One region of the Streptomyces sp. NPDC041205 genome, then DNA from elsewhere that is predicted to be linked to it. Evidence: riboswitches for the same ligand, from Rfam matches in the RefSeq annotation. Region 1 holds a riboswitch; each other region holds the start of a gene.
The links. Region 1 has a riboswitch for cyclic di-AMP ahead of ACZ6BG_RS29815 (M23 family metallopeptidase). Riboswitches for the same ligand answer to the same signal wherever they lie in the genome.

Region 1 (5,888 bases):
AAGCCGGACGCGAGCGCGTAGTACGGGATGGCCGCGAGGCCCGAGCGGGACGCGACCTCCTGGAGCGGGCCCTCGTAGGTGTCGCGGGAGACCAGGTTGTAGTGCGGCTGCAGCGCGACGTACCGCACCAGGCCCTCGCGGTCGGAGAAGTCCAGGGACTCCTGGAGGCGTTCGGCGCTGATGTTGGACGCGGCGATGGCCCGGACCTTGCCGGAGCGCACCAGCTCGTCGAGGGCGGTGACGAACTCCTCGACCGGCACGGACGGGTCGTCGTAGTGCGTGTAGTACAGGTCGATGTAGTCGGTGCCGAGGCGGCGCAGGGACTCCTCGACGCCGGACTTGATGGTGTTCGCCGCGAGGCCCTTGTAGTCGGGGTGGGCGCCGACCTTGCTGGCGATGACGACGTCGGAGCGGTTGCCGCGCGCGGCGAGCCAGCGGCCGAGCACGGTCTCGGACTCGCCGCCCTTGTTGCCGGGCGCCCAGGCCGAGTACACGTCGGCGGTGTCGACGAAGTTGCCGCCCGCGGCCGTGTAGGCGTCGAGGACGGCGAAGGACTGCTTCTCGTCGGCGGTCCAGCCGAAGACGTTGCCGCCGAGGGCGAGGGGGAAGACTTCGAGGTCGGAGGAGCCCAGCGGGCGGAGTGTGGTCATAACGGGCTCAACATCCGCACCGGGGAGCGAATTCCGTGTGTGGCCCACGGAAATCCCCGCCCCGCTCCCCGGTGTGGCTCCGCCGTCACGGATGCCAACCGGCGGCCCTGGCGTCGGGGGGTCGTCGCCAGGACCGCCGGAGCCGGTGGGGTGTTACGGGTTGAGGCCCTTGCCCTGCAGCCAGGCCAGCGGGTCGATGTTGGCGCCGCCGCTGGTGTGGACCTCCATGTGGAGGTGCGGTCCGGTGACGTTGCCGGTCGCGCCGACGCGGCCGATGACGTCGCCCGTGGTGACCTTCTGGCCGACGCTGACGCTCATCGAGGACTGGTGGCAGTACCAGATCTCGGTGCCGTCCTCCAGCTCGAGGACCGTGCGGTAGCCGTACGACCCCGACCAGCCGGCCGACTTGATGGTGCCGGTGTGCACGGCCTTGAGGGGCGTGCCGGTGGGGGCGGCGAAGTCCAGGCCGGTGTGCTGGCCGGAGGACCACATGGCGCCGGAGTCACCGAAGTGCGAGGTGAGGGTGTACGAGGAGGTGGGCAGCGAGAACGCCTTCGCGAGCTTGGCGAGGCGCTCCGCCTCGGCCTTCTTGCGCGCGGCCTCCGCCTTCTTGCGCTTCTCCTCGGCGGCCTTGGCCTTCGCGGCCGCCTTCGCCTTGTCCTGCTGGGCCTTGGCCTGCTCGGCGGCCTTCTTCACGGCGGCGTCCTCGGCGGCGAGGCGCTGGGCGTCCTCCGCCTGGTGCTGCTGGTTCTCGGCCTGCTGCATGATGCGGGCGCGCAGGGCCTCGCCCGCGCCGGTGGCGCCGCGCTCGGCGTCGGCGGTGGTGACGCCCGCGGAGCTGAGCGGCGCGGCGGCCGCGACGGTGGAGGTGTCGGCGCCGCCGGCGGAGTCGTCGGATATCAGGGAGCCCACGCCCGGCAGGGACTTGGCCTCCGGGAGCTGGTCGGTGACCGCCGACATGTCCGGCATGGCGATGGAGACCGGCGGCTTGCCGCCCTGCGCGGTGGCGATGCCGCCCGCGCCCACGGCCGCGATGACGCCGACGCCGAGGACGGTGGAGCTGCGCGCGAGTCCGCCGCCGCCCTTCTTGTGGACCCGGTGCCTGCCGCGCACGGGGCGGACGGACTCCGCGGTCGGGTTCCACTCCTCCCACGGCTCCTGGGGGGCGTACCCGCCGAACCCCGTGGATCTGTCGGGACCTTCGGGTCCTTCGGCGGAGTCGTCGTTCGGTACGTAGAGCGCTTCGGGGGCAGGCCGGTTGGACGCCACTGGGGCGCACTCCTTTCCTTCCTTCTCGCCTACCGGGTTAGCTGACGGGTTCGGAGCAGGAAGGTCTCCTACGGGCGTACCGCTTGCCCGATTCACCCCAATGTGGTGGTTCCCCGGCTCCCTTGCGGGATTAGGCGCGTGCGCACGGAGCCGACTGGAGTGCCGGCTGGGACGACCGCGCTGCGTTATCGAACGTTAATAGACGGCGGTGCCGTATTCCAAGCCGTTCCGTCTGATCGTTAACGCTTACGCTACGAACACAAGGGACATCAGCGGCTGGAGTAGGGCGAGTTGAGCGGAGGCCATGACGCACCGCAGCGTTCTGGATCTCCACGGCTTGCTGACATCACGTCAATCAGGCTGCGGAGGGGTGCCCTTCAGTCACCGACCGTCACCGGGCGGCGTACGGCGAGCATCGCCAGGTCGTCCGTGGCGCCGCCCCCGGTGTGCCGGCGGACCTCGTCGACGAGGGTCGCGAGGAGCGAGTCGGGGCCCGCGGGGCCGGGGAAGATCCGGCCGCCGAGCCGGGTGGCGGGGACGTAGAACCGGCCCTCCTCGTCCCGGGCCTCGGAGAGCCCGTCGGTGTAGAGCAGCAGCGTGGCCCCCGGCGGGAACGGGCTCTGGTCCGCGCGGTCCGGCCAGGTGCCGAGGTCGCCCATGCCGAGCGGCAGCGCGGGCTCGGACGGCGAGAGCACGCACAGCCGCCCGTCGGCCCGCAGCATCAGCGGTTCGGGGTGGCCGCGGTTGATGATCCGTACGGTGCCCTCGTCGCCGCGCGGGATCTCCACGAGGACCGCCGTGGTGAACCCCTCGAAGGCGTCGAGCCCGTCGCGCCGCGTGCCCTCCCGCGCGAGGGCGCGCTCCAGGCGCTGCGCCACCGCCTCCAGCGTGGCCTCCTGCTCGGCGGCCTCCCGGAAGGCGCCGATGACGACGGCGACGGCGGCCACCGCGCCCATCCCCTTGCCCCGTACGTCACCGACGACGAGCCGCACCCCGTGCGGGGTGTCCTGCACGGCGTACAGGTCCCCGCCGATGAACGCGTCGGCCTCCGCCGCCTCGTACCGCGCGGCGATGTCCAGGCCGCCGATCCGCGGGTCGGGCTGCGGCAGGACCGCGCGCTGGGCGGCCTCGGCGATGGAGCGGGCGGAGGCGAGGCGGGCGTCGCCGCGGCGGACGACCCGGTTGATGACGACGGCGAGCGCGCCGACGGTCAGCACCGTCACGAACTCGGTGATGACCTGTACGTCGGCGCCGTCCACGCGGTGCCCCAGGCGCAGCACGAGCACGGCGGCACAGGACACCGCGGCGGTCGCGACGGTCGTCCGCAGCCGGAAGAACGGGGCGGTGATCAGGGGCGCCGCGGCGAACAGCGGGGACGCGGTGAACTCCGGCGGCGTGAGCATGTCGAAGCAGATCCCGGCGACGAGGAGGAGCGGGGGCAGCGCCCGGACGAGGGCCCGCTCGCGGGGGAGGGTGCGGGTGGTGTCGCCGGGGGCGATGGTGGGCCGGGGGCGGGCTGTTCTACGAGGGCGGGGGCGGGCTGTGCCGCCGGGCTCGCGGCTGGCGGACTTTCGGGCGCCGGACTTCCCGTCGGCGGACTTCCCCTCCCCGCGCTCCCGACCACCGGAACGCCGGTCGCCGGACCCCCCACCCCCCGGGCCGCCCTGCGCACCGTCAGGCCCCCCACCACGCACAGCAACCACCACCACTCCACTCCACCGCATCAGCGCCGCGTCGGCCCATCCAGGCTTCCCGCAGCGGGGGCCCGGGGCGACCTGATGTGGGCCGAGTGGGTGAGCCGTGTGGTGGGGCGGGGACGCGCCCGGAGGCGTGGGGCCGGGTGGGACCGGCACCGCACGCCCCGGGCGCGCGTGGGTCAGGCGGCGTCACCCCCGAGCACCGGCACCGGCGCCGCGAGCCGACCGGACCTGGCCAGCGAGCGCAGGGCCAGCGCGCAGCCGACGCCGAGGACGGCCAGCGCCAACCACGGCACCGCGGGCAGTCCCCGGTCCTCCGCCACGTCGAGCAGCGCGCCCATCGCGAGGTTCCCCGCGGTGATGCCGACACCGCAGACCGTGTTGTAGAGGCCGTAGTGCGTGGCCACCCACCTCTCGCCCGCGAGCGAGACGACGGTGTCCATCTCGAAGGGGTAGAGCACGGCGTTCGCGGCCGCCAGCGCCGCCGCGCACAGCAGCAGCGCCGTGACGCCCGCGTACCCGGGCCCGCCCAGGGCGGGCGGCAGGAACGCGGCGCCCATCAGGGCGAGCCCGGCGACCAGACACTGCTCCCGCGTCCAGGCGCGCCGGCACCAGTCGGTGATCCGGAGCTGCCCGACGAGCGCGACGAGCCCCGACACCACGAACAGCGCGCTGGTCGCGACCGTCGTCGCCGTGCCCCCGCCGAGCAGCCGCTCCACTTCGAGGGGCAGAGCGAGGTACACCTGGAACGACAGGACGTACGAGCCGGTCATGGCGAGCGAGAACAGCCAGAACGGCCGGTTGCCGAACACGGCCCGCCACTGCCCCTGGGCCGCGCCCGGGCCGTCCCCGGCCGCCGCCTCCCCCTTGCGCACCGGCAGGCGCAGCACCTGCACCACCGAGAGGAGGGCGAAGAGCACCGCCGCCACCGCGCACGTGAGCTTGAAGTCCACGCCGGTCAGGGCGAGTCCGACGAGCGGGCCGAGCAGGATGCCGGTCTGGTAGAAGACGTTGAACAGCGCGAACGCCTCCACGCGGCGTTCCGGCGTGCCCGCCTCGGCGGCGACGTACGCGCGTACCGCCGGATTGAACAGCGCCCCCGCGAGCCCGGTCGCCGCCGACGCCGCGATGAGCACCGGCAGTGTCTGCGCGAACGCGAGCGCCGCGAAGCCGCCGGTGCGCAGGGCACACCCGGCGACGATCATCGGCTTGTACCCGAGCCGGTCGGCGAGCGCGCCGCCGACCAGGAACATCCCCTGCTGGGAGAGGTTCCGCACGCCGAGCACCAGGCCCACCGCCCAGGCGGCGAGCCCGAGTTCGCCGGAGAGGTGGGCCGCGAGGTACGGCATCAGCATGTAGAAGCCGAGGTTGATGCTGAACTGGTTGACGAAGAGGAGCTGCACGGCGGGCTCGAAGGTGCGCGCGCGGGCCCAGACCTGGGTCACTGGACGACACCTTCGCCCGGTACGGCGACGGGGTGGCCGTGGGCGCCGACGGGGTGGCCGGGGAGCCCCGGCGCGCCGACGGGCTCGCCGGGAAGACCGGGACCACCGCCACCGCCGGGCAGGCCCACCGCGCCCCGCGCCTCACCGCGCACCTCACCCCGCACATCCCACCGCGGAGCCGTCGCGCACCGCCCGGCCCGCCACCTGCTCCACGCCACCACGCCGTCCCCGGGGCCCGGCACCTCCCGGGGCTCGTCCGGGATCGTGCCGGGGCGGCCGAGCAGCCCGTGCGCGTCGCAGTACTCGTCGTTGAACACCGTGTCGAAGTACCGCTGCGGCCCGTCCGGGAACACCGCCGCGATCCGCGTCCCGCGCGGCCGCGTACGGGCGAGCCACGCGGAGACGAGCGCGACCGCGCCCACGCTCCAGCCGCCCGAGGCGAACTGCCGCCCGGCGAGCCGCCGCGCGCTGCGCACGGCCTCGGCGGGACCCACCCAGTGGACCTCGTCGAAGGCGGCGTGGTCGACGTTGCGCGGGTGGATCGACGAGCCGAGCCCGCGCATCAGGCGGGGCCCGGCGGCGAGCCCGAAGATGGTCGAGGCGACGCTGTCCACGCCGACGAGTTCGAGGCCGGGCAGGGCGTGCGCGCGCAGGGTCCGGGCGATCCCGGCGGAGTGCCCGCCGGTGCCGACGGCGCACACCAGGACGTCGAACTGGCCGATCTGCCGGACGAGTTCGTCGGCAAGGGGCCGGTACGCGGCCTGGTTCTCGGGGTTGTGGTACTGGTTCGGGCACCAGGCACCGGTGAACTCCGGCCGCTCCATCAG
Region 2 (5,888 bases), on a different contig from region 1:
ACGCCCCGGCCGACGCCGTCCGGGGAGCGGCCCGCTCCGATGACGGCGACGGAGCCGGGCGCGAGCAGGCGCTGCACGGAGCGCGCCTCGGCGCGCTGTTCGCGGGCCCGCTGGACGGCGAGGGAGCGATCGGTGGGCTCCAGGTCGAGTTCCAGGCGTACGACGCCGTCCTCGAAGCTGCGCTGCTGCTGATAGCCGGCGTCCGTGAAGACCTTGACCATCTTGGTGTTGGCGGGCAGGACCTCGGCGGCGAAGCGGCGGATGCCGCGCTCGCGGGCGACGGCCGCGATGTGTTCGAGCAGCGCGGAGGCTACGCCACGACCCTGGTGGGCGTCCTGCACGAGGAAGGCGACCTCGGCCTCGTCGGCGGGCGCGGAGGCGGGGCGGCCCTGGGCGTCGATGCGGTCGAAGCGGACGGTCGCGATGAACTCGCCGCCCACGGTGGCCGCGAGGCCCACGCGGTCCACGTGGTCGTGGTGGGTGAAGCGGTGCACGTCCTTGGCGGACAGCCGGGGGTACGGCGCGAAGAAGCGGTAGTACTTCGACTCGTCGGAGACCTGCTCGAAGAAGCTGACCAGGCGGTCGGCGTCTTTGGCGGTGATGGGCCTGATCCGGGCGGTGCCCCCGTCCCGCAACACCACGTCGGCCTCCCAGTGGGAGGGGTAGGGGTGCCGGTCCGGCGGGGTCTGCATGGGGCCAGGGTACGGGTCGCGCGGTCGCCCGGGCCGGGGCAGTGTAGGAGTGGTCGAAGGGCGACCGGGTAAGGGACGTACGTCCGTGGCGGGTGGTGACGGACGTCGGCAAGAGCATTCAGGTCGGCATGAGATAATGGTCTAGACAAGTGTGAGACACCTGGAAGGGCAGCAACACATGGCTGAGCGCCGCGTCAACGTCGGCTGGGCCGAGGGCCTCCATGCCCGGCCCGCCTCCATCTTCGTCCGCGCGGCCACGGCCGCCGGCGTCCCCGTCACGATCGCCAAGGCCGGCGGCAACCCGGTCAACGCCGCCTCCATGCTCGGGGTGCTCGGTCTGGGCGCGCAGGGCGGCGAGGAGATCGTGCTCGCTTCGGACGCCGAGGGCGCGGATGCCGCTCTCGACCGCCTGGCGAAGCTGGTCGCCGAGGGGCTCGAGGAGCTTCCCGAGACCGTCTAGTACGCCTGGCGCTCTGTGCGCAGAGAACGCCGCCCGGCACTACGCGAGGGGTCCGTCCTGAATCCAGGGCGGACCTTTTGCGTATCCGGCACATCTCATGACGTATATGAGGTCGCACGCCGACGCTTATTCGGTCGCGCACCGCACGCGCATTTCGACGCATATCTGAAGTCGAAAAGTCGAAATGCAGGCAGCGAAAAATGCCACCGCGAACACGTCTCTCTTTGTATACGGCGCCGCCGTTAATTCCGGACGCTCACCGTGTTGACGGCATGTTGCGAATCCCTCACACGCCCGGCGCGGGGGCCGGTCCGCGGCCTGTGTGCCGCGGCGGACCGTTCGGCGTGCAGCACGGTCAGCGTACGGGCCCGCTCCGCGTCGCCGCGGGCCACGGCGTCGACCACGGCGGCGCGCTCGGACCAGGTCTGCGCGGGGGCGGCCTGGGGCTCCGTGACGCACATCCAGGCGATCTTGTGGCGGAGCTGGGTGAGCAGGGTGATCAGGCCGGGGCTGGAGGAGGCCTGCGTGAGCGTCTCGTGGAACCAGCCGTCGAGCGAGCGGAGGTCCTCGGTGCCGCCGCGCCGGGAGCGCTCCTTGCCGAGCCGGACGAGCCCGCGCAGGACCTTCAGATGGGCGTCGGTGCGGCGCTGGGCGGCGCGGGCGGCCGCCAGGGGCTCCAGGAGCGCGCGGATCTCCAGGAGGTCGGCGGCGTCCTGCTCGGTGGGCTCGGCGACGCAGGCGCCCGCGTGCCTGCGGGTGACGACGAAGCCCTCGGCCTCCAACGTGCGCAGGGCCTCGCGCACGGGGACGCGGGAGACGCCGTAGCGGCGGGCGAGCAGTTCCTCGGTGAGGCGCGTGCCGCGTTCGTAGACACCGGAGACGATGTCGTCCCGGATGGCCGTGCATACCGAGTGCGCGGGAATGCGCATGACGGACCTCCGCTTTAATGCCCGCGAAACGCGTCGGTCGGCGCGTCGGCCGACGCGTCGAATGGCGCTCGTTCAACGACTCCATGGACCCTGCCGCCATGAACTCTATTGCAGAAGTCCGGGTTTTCCGACGGGAGGCCGGAATCCATGGATATCTTTTGGCCAAAGGGGCGTGCATACGCGTGAAAGCCCCGGCTCGGGTGAGCCGGGGCTTTCACGCGTCCGGGAGGGTCCCGACATCGGGATCCAGACGTTGACGCCGGGATGAGGTCGGGATGCGGACGTCGGCGTCGGGAATCAGACGCTGACGCCGTGCGAGCGGAGGTACGCCACGGGGTCGATGTCGGAGCCGTAGTCCGCGCCGGTGCGGGCCTCGAAGTGCAGGTGCGGGCCGCTGGAGTTGCCGGTCGAGCCGGAGAGGCCGATCTGCTGACCCGGGGTGACCGTCTGGCCGACCGTGACGCTGAGGGACGACATGTGGCCGTACTGCGTGTACGTGCCGTCGTTGTGGCGGATCACGACGTTGTTGCCGTAGGCGCCGCCCCAGCCGGCCTCGACGACGGTGCCCGCGGCGACCGCCTGGACCTGGGTGCCGGACGCGGCGTGGAAGTCGACGCCGGTGTGGCTGCCGGAGGACCACATGGCGCCGCCGGTCTTGTAGCCGGTGGAGACGTAGCTGCCGTCGATCGGCGAGACGTAGGAGCCAAGGCGCTTGCGCTCGGCCTCGCGGGCGGCGCGCTCCTTGGCCTCGCGCTCCTTCTGGGCCTTCGCCTTCGCGGCGGCCTCGGCCTTCCGCTTGGCCTCGGCGGCCTTGCGCTTGGCCTCCGCGGCCTGGGCCCGGGCCTCGGCCTCGGCCTTCTTCTGGGCCTCGGCCTCGGCGGCGGCGTGCTTCTGCGCGGCGGCCTGGGCGTCGATCTCGCCGGCCAGGGAGTCGCCGACGGAGATGGACTGGGTGAGGCCGGTGTGCGCGTACTCCGCGGAGCTGCCTTCGGCGGCGAGGGCCGGCGCGGCCAGGCCCGAGATGACTCCGGTGGTGGTGAGCGCGGCGACGCCCGCGGCGCTGGCGGTCGTGCGCGAGATGCGGCTCGGACGGCGGTGCTTGCCGGTCGGGCGGGTGAACGCCATGAAGCGGCTGATCCTTTCCTTCCTTCTCGCCTACCGGGTTAGCTGACGGGTTCGGAGCAGGAAGGTCTCCTACGGGCTCCTCGCCTCGCGGCAAGGGGTCCGATTCACCCCAGGGGACGTGTGGGTCCCCGGCTCCCCTGGCTCGCGCCGTACGGGGACTCGGCGATGGCTGTCCGGTGCCGCGGACGCGGCGTACTGCCTGACGGACAGCCGGACCGACGCTAAACGCCTCATCTTTCAATCGACAAACGAATCAGGCCTTTTGTAGCGCACGCCACAGGCCAGACGAGCAACCTCCATGTCAATTCGGACATATGGCGGCATGCAGGGACCCCAGCGGCTTCCTGAGCCACTGGGGTCCTTGTCCTCGCGAGGCGTTGATACCGCTATGTCCAGCTTTACGTCAGCGGCGGCCTCGGTCCGTCCCGTCCGGCAATCAGCCGGTGACCACCGTCACTTCACCGATGCCGAGCGCCTTGACGGGCTCCTCGATCTGCGCGGCGTCGCCCACGAGGACCGTCACCAGACGGTCGTCGGGGAAGGCGCTCACGACAGCCGCGGTGGCCTCCACGGTGCCCGTCTGCGCCAACTGGCGGTACAGGTGCGCCTGGAAGTCGTCCGGCAGGTGCTGCTCGACCTGGTCGGCGAGGGTGGCGGCGACGGCCGCCGCCGTCTCGTACTTCAACGGGGCGACGCCGACCAGGTTCTGCACGGCGACATCGCGCTCGGGGTCCGTCAGGCCCTCCGCGGCGAGCGTGCGCAGGACCTTCCAGAGGTCGTCCAGAGCCGGGCCCGTGTTGGGGGTGTCCACGGAGCCGCTGATGGCGAGCATCGCGGCGCCCGTCCCGTCCGGGGCGGAGCGAAGGACCTGGGCGAAGGCGCGCACTCCGTAGGTGTAGCCCTTCTCCTCGCGCAGGACGCGATCCAGGCGCGAGGTGAGGGTGCCGCCCAGGCAGTACGTGCCGAGGACCTGCGCGGACCACACGCGGTCGTGCCGGTCCGGGCCGACGCGGCCGATGAGCAGCTGCGTCTGGACGGCGCCGGGGCGGTCCACGATAACGACGCGGCCGCGGTCGTCGGCGGTCACCGGGGGCACCGGGCGCGGCTCGGCCGCCCCACCGGTCCAGGCGCCGAGGGTGTCGGCGAGGACGGCGTCCAGGTCGATGCCGGTGAGGTCGCCGACCACGACGGCGGTGGCCGTGGCGGGGCGGACATGCCTTTCGTAGAAGGCGCGTACGGCCGCCGAGTCGATGGCGGAGACCGTCTCCTCCGTGCCCTGGCGCGGGCGCGACATGCGCGAGGACGCCGGGAACAGCTCCTTGGAGAGCTCCTTGGCGGCGCGGCGCGCCGGGTTGGCGGCCTCGTGCGGGATCTCGTCCAGGCGGTTGCGGACCAGGCGCTCGACCTCGCTGTCGGCGAACGCGGGCGCGCGCAGGGCATCGGCGAGCAGGCCGAGGGCCTTGGGCAGGCGGGAGACGGGCACTTCCAGGGAGACCCGGACGCCGGGGTGGTCCGCGTGCGCGTCGAGCGTGGCGCCGCAGCGGTCGAGCTCGGCGGCGAACTCCTCCGCGGAGTGCTTGTCGGTGCCCTCGGAGAAGGCCCTCGCCATGATCGTGGCGACGCCGTCCAAGCCCTTGGGCTCGGCGTCCAGGGGGGCGTCGAGGTGGATCTCCACCGCGACGAGCTGCTGGCCGGGGCGGTCGCAGCGCAGCACCGTGAGGCCGTTGCCGAGCGCGCCGCGCTCGGGGGCCGGGAAGGCCCAGGGCTTGGCGGTGCCCGCCTGGGGCTGCGGGTGGAACTGCATCGTTGCGGCCTCGGTCACTTCGCCGCCTCCTCGTCTTCCTCGTCGGTGCCGGCGGCGTCTTCCGCGTCCACGGGGCCGGTGGGTTCGTACACCAGCACCGCGCGGTTGTCGGGGCGCAGGCGGGCCTTGGCGACCTCCTGGACCTCCTCGGCGGTGATGTCGAGGACACGCTGGACGGCGGTGAGGGCGAGCTGGGGGTCGCCGAACAGGACCGCGTACCGGCACAGTTCGTCCGCGCGGCCCGCGACCGTGCCGAGCCGGTCCAGCCATTCGCGCTCCAACTGGGCCTGGGCGCGCTCCATCTCCTCCGGGGTGGGGCCCTCCGCGGCGAACCGGGCCAGCTCCTCGTCGACGGCGGCCTCGATGACGGGGACTTCCACGTCGCCGGACGTCTTCACGTCGAGCCAGCCGAGGGAGGGCGCGCCGGCGAGACGCAGCAGGCCGAACCCGGCGGTGACGGCGGTGCGGTCACGGCGCACGAGGCGGTTGTAGAGGCGCGAGGACTCGCCGCTGCCGAGGACCGTGAGCGCCAGGTCGGCCGCGTCGCTCGCGCGCGTGCCGTCCTCCGGGAGGCGGTAGGCGGCCATGAGGGCGCGCGCGGGGACCTCCTCCTCGACGACCTCGCGCAGCTCCTTGCCGATGCGCTCGGGCAGCGAGCCGTCGCGCGGGGGCTGCTTGCCGTCGTGCGAGGGGATGGAGCCGAAGTACTTCTCGACCCAGGCGAGCGTCTGCTCGGGGTCGATGTCCCCGACGACCGAGAGGACCGCGTTGTTGGGCGCGTAGTACGTACGGAAGAACTCGCGCGCGTCTTCGAGGGTGGCCGCGTCCAGGTCTGCCATGGAGCCGATGGGCGTGTGGTGGTACGGGTGGCCCTCGGG
Region 3 (5,888 bases), on a different contig from region 1:
CGCGTACGACGCCACCGCCTGGAACTCCGGCGGCCACGACGCGTACGACACCCCGCAGCACGACGCCTACGAGCCCGCGCACCAGCACGACGCGTACGGCGCCCCCCAGCACGACGCCTACGAGGCGCGCGACACGGCCTACGACGCGCAGGATGGTTACGCCGCCCAGGATCCGTACGAGGCTCCGGCGGCCCCGAGCCCCGAGGCGTACGGCTCCGGCGACCCGGCGTACGACACCGACGACGCCACGCACGCGTTCCTGCCCGACGAGGCGCCCGACGACCGGCTCGGCGGCGTCGAACCGGTCACCGACCACGCCGAGCACGGCGATCAGGCCGACGGCGAACGCGCCGACCCGCACGACCACGCGCCGGTGGACCGCCCCGAGCGCTCCCGTTCCGCCCGATCGGCCGCGCCCCGCGGCCGGTCCCGCTCGCGCCGCTCCCCCGCCAAGCGTTCCGCGCTGTTCACCGTCGCCGTGCCGTCGGCCTGTGTGATGGGCGTCGCCGGTGTGGCCGCGGCCTCCGTCGGTGGGCTCGGCGGGGGCGACGACGGCAAGGACACGCAGGCCTCCGCCCCGGACCCGGCGACCGTGAAGCCGTCCACCGCCAACAACAAGCTCGACACGCAGCTGGCGAACCTCTCCGCGGACGCGGGCGACTTCGCGGACCGCGCGAGCCGCACGCAGGAACGCATCGACCTGAAGGCCCAGAAGGTGGCCGCGCACAAGCAGGCCGTCGCGGAGGCCGCGCGCAAGGAGCGGCTGCGGCCGAAGTTCTCCCTGCCGGTCGCGCAGCACGGCCTGAGCGCCTACTACGGCCAGGCGGGCGTGAACTGGATGTCCGCGCACTCCGGGATCGACTTCCCGGTGTCGTACGGCACGGAGGTCAAGGCCGCCACCGACGGCACGGTCTCCACGAAGTACAACAGCGCCTACGGCAACATGGCGATCGTGACCGCCAAGGACGGCACGGAGACGTGGTACTGCCACCTCTCCACGCACAAGATCGCGAGCGGTCCCGTGAAGGCGGGAGAGACCATCGCCTTCTCCGGGAACTCCGGCAACTCCACCGGCCCTCATCTGCACTTCGAGGTCCGCCCGGGCGGCGGCTCGGCGATCGACCCGCTGCCGTGGCTGCGCAGCCACGGGCTCGACCCGACGTAACCCCCGAGGGCCGACGCAGCCCTCCGAAGGGCGCCGTAAATCCCCCGAAGGTCGAAGCGACCCCCGAAGGGTGCAACTCCAGCCCCCGTCGCTGGAGTTGCACCTTGAGAGTGTCCCTCTTCCTTCGAGTGAGGGCTACAGCTTTTCCACCGGCGCGTACCTCAGCAGCAGCCGCTTCGGCTTCTCCGCGCCGAAGTCGACCGTCGCCTCGGCGTTCGCCCCGGTGCCCTTCACGCCGACCACCGTGCCGAGTCCGAACTGGTCGTGCGTGACACGGTCGCCGATGGCCAGCGAGACCACCGGCTTCTCCGACGCGCGACGGGTGGCGAAGCCCTGGGCGCCACCCGCGCGGGAGCGCGAAGACGACAGCGAGGCGGCGACCCCGGCCGCGGGCCCGGACGACGCGGGCGCGCCGACGGAGCCCGTCCGCTTCCAGTCCAGATGGGCCTCCGGGATCTCCTCCAGGAAGCGCGACGGCGGGTTGTACGACGGCTGGCCCCAGGCGCTGCGCAGGGAGGACCGGGTCAGATACAGCCGCTCCCGCGCGCGCGTGATGCCGACGTACGCGAGACGCCGCTCCTCCTCCAGCTCCTTGACCTGGCCGAGGGCGCGCATGTGCGGGAACACGCCGTCCTCCATGCCGGTCAGGAACACGACGGGGAATTCGAGGCCCTTGGCGGTGTGCAGCGTCATGAGCGTGATGACTCCGGAGCCGTCGTCCTCCTCGTCGGGGATCTGGTCGGAGTCGGCGACCAGGGCGACACGCTCCAGGAAGTCCGAGAGCGACCCGGCGGGAGCGGCGCCCTCCGGGGCGTCGGCGGCGGCCTCCGCGCCCTCGGCCGCAGTGCCCGCCCCCTCGGCGGTGTTGTTGTCCTGCTCGAACTCCAGGGCCACGGCGGCCAGTTCCTGGAGGTTCTCGATGCGCGTCTCGTCCTGCGGGTCGGTGGAGGACTGCAGCTCGGCCAGGTAGCCGGTCCGCTCGAGGACCGCTTCCAGGACGACGGCGGGGCCCGCGCCGGACTCGACGACGGTGCGCAGCTCCTCCATGAGGGTGTTGAAGCGCCGCACGGCGTTCGTGGAGCGGGCCGCCATGCCGTACGCCTCGTCGACGCGGCGCAGCGCCTGCGGGAAGGAGATCTTCTCGCGCTGTGCGAGGGCGTCGATCATCGCTTCGGCGCGGTCGCCGATGCCGCGCTTCGGCACGTTCAGGATGCGGCGCAGCGGGACGGCGTCCTCGGGGTTGGCGAGGACCCGCAAGTACGCGAGGACGTCGCGGACTTCCTTGCGCTCGTAGAACCGCACGCCGCCGACGACCTTGTAGGGCAGGCCGACGCGGATGAAGATCTCTTCGAAGACACGGGACTGGGCGTTCGTGCGGTAGAAGATCGCCACGTCACCCGCCTTGGCGTCGCCCGCGTCGGTGAGGCGGTCGATCTCATCGGCGACGAACTGGGCCTCGTCGTGCTCGGTGTCCGCCACGTACCCGGTGATGCGGGCGCCCGCGCCCGCGTTGGTCCACAGGTTCTTGGGGCGGCGGCTCTCGTTGCGCTCGATGACGGCGTTGGCGGCGGTCAGGATCGTCTGCGTGGAGCGGTAGTTCTGCTCCAGGAGGATCGTGGTCGCGTCCGGGTAGTCCTCCTCGAACTGGAGGATGTTGCGGATCGTGGCGCCGCGGAAGGCGTAGATGGACTGGTCGGCGTCACCCACGACGCACAGCTCGCCCGGTTCCTGATCCTCTCCGGAGGGGCCCACCAGCTCGCGCACGAGGGCGTACTGCGCGTGGTTGGTGTCCTGGTACTCGTCGACCATCACGTGGCGGAAGCGGCGGCGGTAGTGCTCGGCGACGTCCGGGAAGGCGCGCAGCAGGTTCACCGTCGTCATGATCAGGTCGTCGAAGTCCAGGGCGTTGGCCTCGCGGAGGCGCGACTGGTACATCGCGTACGCCTGGGCGAGGGTCTTCTCGAAGCCGTCGGCGGCCTGGGCGGCGAAGTCCTCCTCGTCGATCAGCTCGTTCTTCAGGTTCGAGATCTTGGCGCTGAAGGACTTCGGCGGGAACTTCTTCGGGTCCAGGTCCAGGTCCCGGCAGACCAGGGCCATCAGGCGCTTGGAGTCCGCGGCGTCGTAGATCGAGAAGGAGGACGTGAAGCCCAGCTTCTTGTACTCCCGGCGCAGGATGCGCACGCACGCGCTGTGGAACGTCGACACCCACATCGCGCCCGCGCGCGGGCCGACGAGCTGCTCGACGCGCTCCTTCATCTCGCCCGCGGCCTTGTTCGTGAACGTGATCGCGAGGATCTGGCCGGGGTGCGCGCCGCGCTCCGCGAGGAGGTACGCGATGCGGTGGGTGAGCACCCGCGTCTTGCCGGATCCCGCGCCGGCGACGATGAGCAGCGGGGAGCCCGCGTGCACGACGGCCGCGCGCTGGTTCTCGTTCAGGCCGTCGAGCAGCGCCGCCGGGTCGATCGCGGGGCGGGGGGCACCGTCCCGGTAGTACGCGTCCCGGGGTGCGGGCGCGTCGAACCTCCCTTGGAACAAGTCGTCCGGAACGGGCTCCGGAGCGCTGTCCTCGGGCGGCGGCGGGGGTTCCTCGTCGTGGCCCTGCGAGGGCTTGAGGTCCGCCAGGAAGCTGTCGTCAAAGAGGCTGCTCATCGCCTCCCGAGTCTAGGCGGCCCCACTGACAACCCGCCCCGGGTTCCACGAGGCCGCCCTGAGGCCGCCCCGAGCCCGCCCGGTTCCGGCCACGCCCGCGCTGCGCGCCCGGGGAGTAACGCTGCGCCACGACCTCGGCCGTCCGCGTCAGCACGGCGCCGAGGGCCTCGTGAAGTCACGAAAATGTATCGGGCATATCGAACATCATCCTTCCCTCGTGCCACGGGAGTTGGCTAGCGTGCTGCGCGGGCCGCACGTCCCCCCACCGGCGATCCCCGCCGGTCACGCGCGGCCTCCGCCGAGTCCGACGTGTTCGGAGCCGGGGACCCACCATGTTCTTTGGGGTGAATCCGCTCCGTACGACGTACGCAGCGGTAGGGCAGCCTTCCGGAGCACCCGCCCGAACCCGACAGCTAACCCGGTAGGCGGTCCACGGAAGGAGTCGCCAGCTTTGGCGTCGCACCGCAAGCCGCGCAGCCGCTCAGCCCTCATACGCACGACCCCGGCCCTCGGCATCACGACGGCCGCCCTGACGTCGGTGGCCCTGCTGTCGCAGAGCGCGAACGCCGCGCCGGCCGCCCCCGCCGAGCCTGGCAAGCCGAGCCTCGAAGAGGTCCAGAAGAAGGTCGACGACCTCTACCAGCAGGCCGGAGTGGCCACGCAGAAGTACAACTCGGCCAAGGAGCGCACCGACAAGCAGCGCAAGAAGGCCGACCGGCTCCTGGACGACGTGGCCAAACGCACGGACCGGCTGAACGAGGCACGGCAGGAGCTCGGCTCCTTCGCCGCCGCGCAGTACCGCACCGGCGCCGTCTCCGAGACCGCCGCGATGATGCTCGCCGACGACCCCAAGGGCTTCTTCGACCAGAACCACCTCGCGGACCGGCTCACCAGCCGCCAGAAGAAGGCCGTCGACGACTACCAGACCCAGCAGGTCGCGGCGACCAAGCAGCGCACGAAGGCCACGAAGAGCCTGAAGTCGCTGCAGGACTCGCGCGACGACCTCCGGTCGAGCAAGCGGACCGTCCAGACCAAGCTGACCGAGGCCCGCTCGCTCCTGTCGAAGCTGACCGCCGAGGAGAAGGCGCGGCTCGCGGCGATCGAGAAGCGCAAGGAGGAGGCCGCCAAGCGCAAGGCGGCCGAGCTGGCGCGCAAGCAGGCCGCGGAGGAGCGCGAGCGGAAGGCCAAGGAGGCCGCCGAGCGCCGCGAGCGGGAGCGTGAGCAGGGGCAGGAGCAGGGCTCGGGGTCCGGCTCGGACTCCGGGGCGGACAGCGGCTCCGGGGCGGGCTCGGGCTCGGACACGGGTTCCGGCTCGGGTGCGGGCAGCGGATACGCGGCCAAGGCCGCGAAGGTGATCGCCTTCGCCGAGAAGCAGATGGGCAAGCCCTACGTGTGGGGCGCCACGGGGCCCGGCTCCTACGACTGCTCCGGGCTCACGCAGGCGGCCTGGAAGACCGCCGGGATCTCGCTGCCGCGCACCACCTGGGACCAGGTGAAGGTCGGCACGACCGTGCCGACCTCCCAGGCCAAGCCCGGTGACCTGGTCTTCTTCTACGACGACATCAGTCACGTCGGGATCTACATCGGCGACGGCAAGATGATCCACGCCCCGAAGCCGGGCGCGAACGTCCGCGTCGAGTCGATCTACTACATGCCGATCCACAGCGTGGTCCGGCCCGCGTGAACCGTTAACCCTCTGCGCACGTAATCGCTGTCTACGTAGAGCTACGAAATTGCCCCGCACGCGCGCGTGCGGGGCAATTCGTGTCGGACCTGTCGGACCTGTCCAGACCTGTCAGACCTGTCGGAGGGCGGCGGTCACGTCCAGAGCACCGCGATGAAGATGTTCGCCGTCGTGAGGCCACCGACCGCCCCGAACATCCCCTTGTCGACCTTCTCCTCGTCCCGCTTCACGTACACGAGCCCGAGAATCACGATCAGCAGCGCGAGCTTGATGCCGATCTTGAGGTTGTTGACCGTGTTGTCGTCCGCCTGGTTCAACCCGACGAGGGCGACTCCGGTGATCAACATGGTCAACGCGCCGTGCAGCATCGCGGGGCTGAACCGGGCCGTG

Region 2: linked by a shared signal. The riboswitch ahead of ACZ6BG_RS35975 (M23 family metallopeptidase) and the one ahead of ACZ6BG_RS29815 (M23 family metallopeptidase) in region 1 are both predicted to bind cyclic di-AMP.
Region 3: linked by a shared signal. The riboswitch ahead of ACZ6BG_RS12210 (C40 family peptidase) and the one ahead of ACZ6BG_RS29815 (M23 family metallopeptidase) in region 1 are both predicted to bind cyclic di-AMP.

Annotation. Positions count from the first base shown of each region.
Region 1 is NZ_JBVIZH010000007.1:465,873-471,760, reverse strand. Features, by position in the region: gene ACZ6BG_RS29820 (aldo/keto reductase) at 1-650, opposite strand, end outside; gene ACZ6BG_RS29815 (M23 family metallopeptidase) at 804-1,919, opposite strand; cyclic di-AMP (ydaO/yuaA leader) riboswitch at 1,931-2,066, opposite strand; gene ACZ6BG_RS29810 (PP2C family protein-serine/threonine phosphatase) at 2,297-3,322, opposite strand; gene ACZ6BG_RS29805 (MFS transporter) at 3,796-5,061, opposite strand; gene ACZ6BG_RS29800 (PLP-dependent cysteine synthase family protein) at 5,058-5,888, opposite strand, start outside.
Region 2 is NZ_JBVIZH010000013.1:55,313-61,200, forward strand. Features, by position in the region: gene ACZ6BG_RS35960 (bifunctional acetate--CoA ligase family protein/GNAT family N-acetyltransferase) at 1-692, opposite strand, end outside; gene ACZ6BG_RS35965 (HPr family phosphocarrier protein) at 871-1,152, shown strand; gene ACZ6BG_RS35970 (GntR family transcriptional regulator) at 1,395-2,081, opposite strand; gene ACZ6BG_RS35975 (M23 family metallopeptidase) at 2,379-3,206, opposite strand; cyclic di-AMP (ydaO/yuaA leader) riboswitch at 3,220-3,381, opposite strand; gene ACZ6BG_RS35980 (M16 family metallopeptidase) at 3,643-5,028, opposite strand; gene ACZ6BG_RS35985 (M16 family metallopeptidase) at 5,025-5,888, opposite strand, start outside.
Region 3 is NZ_JBVIZH010000002.1:1,177,245-1,183,132, forward strand. Features, by position in the region: gene ACZ6BG_RS12200 (M23 family metallopeptidase) at 1-1,165, shown strand, start outside; gene pcrA (DNA helicase PcrA) at 1,301-3,814, opposite strand; cyclic di-AMP (ydaO/yuaA leader) riboswitch at 4,101-4,257, shown strand; gene ACZ6BG_RS12210 (C40 family peptidase) at 4,266-5,498, shown strand; gene ACZ6BG_RS12215 (hypothetical protein) at 5,633-5,888, opposite strand, start outside.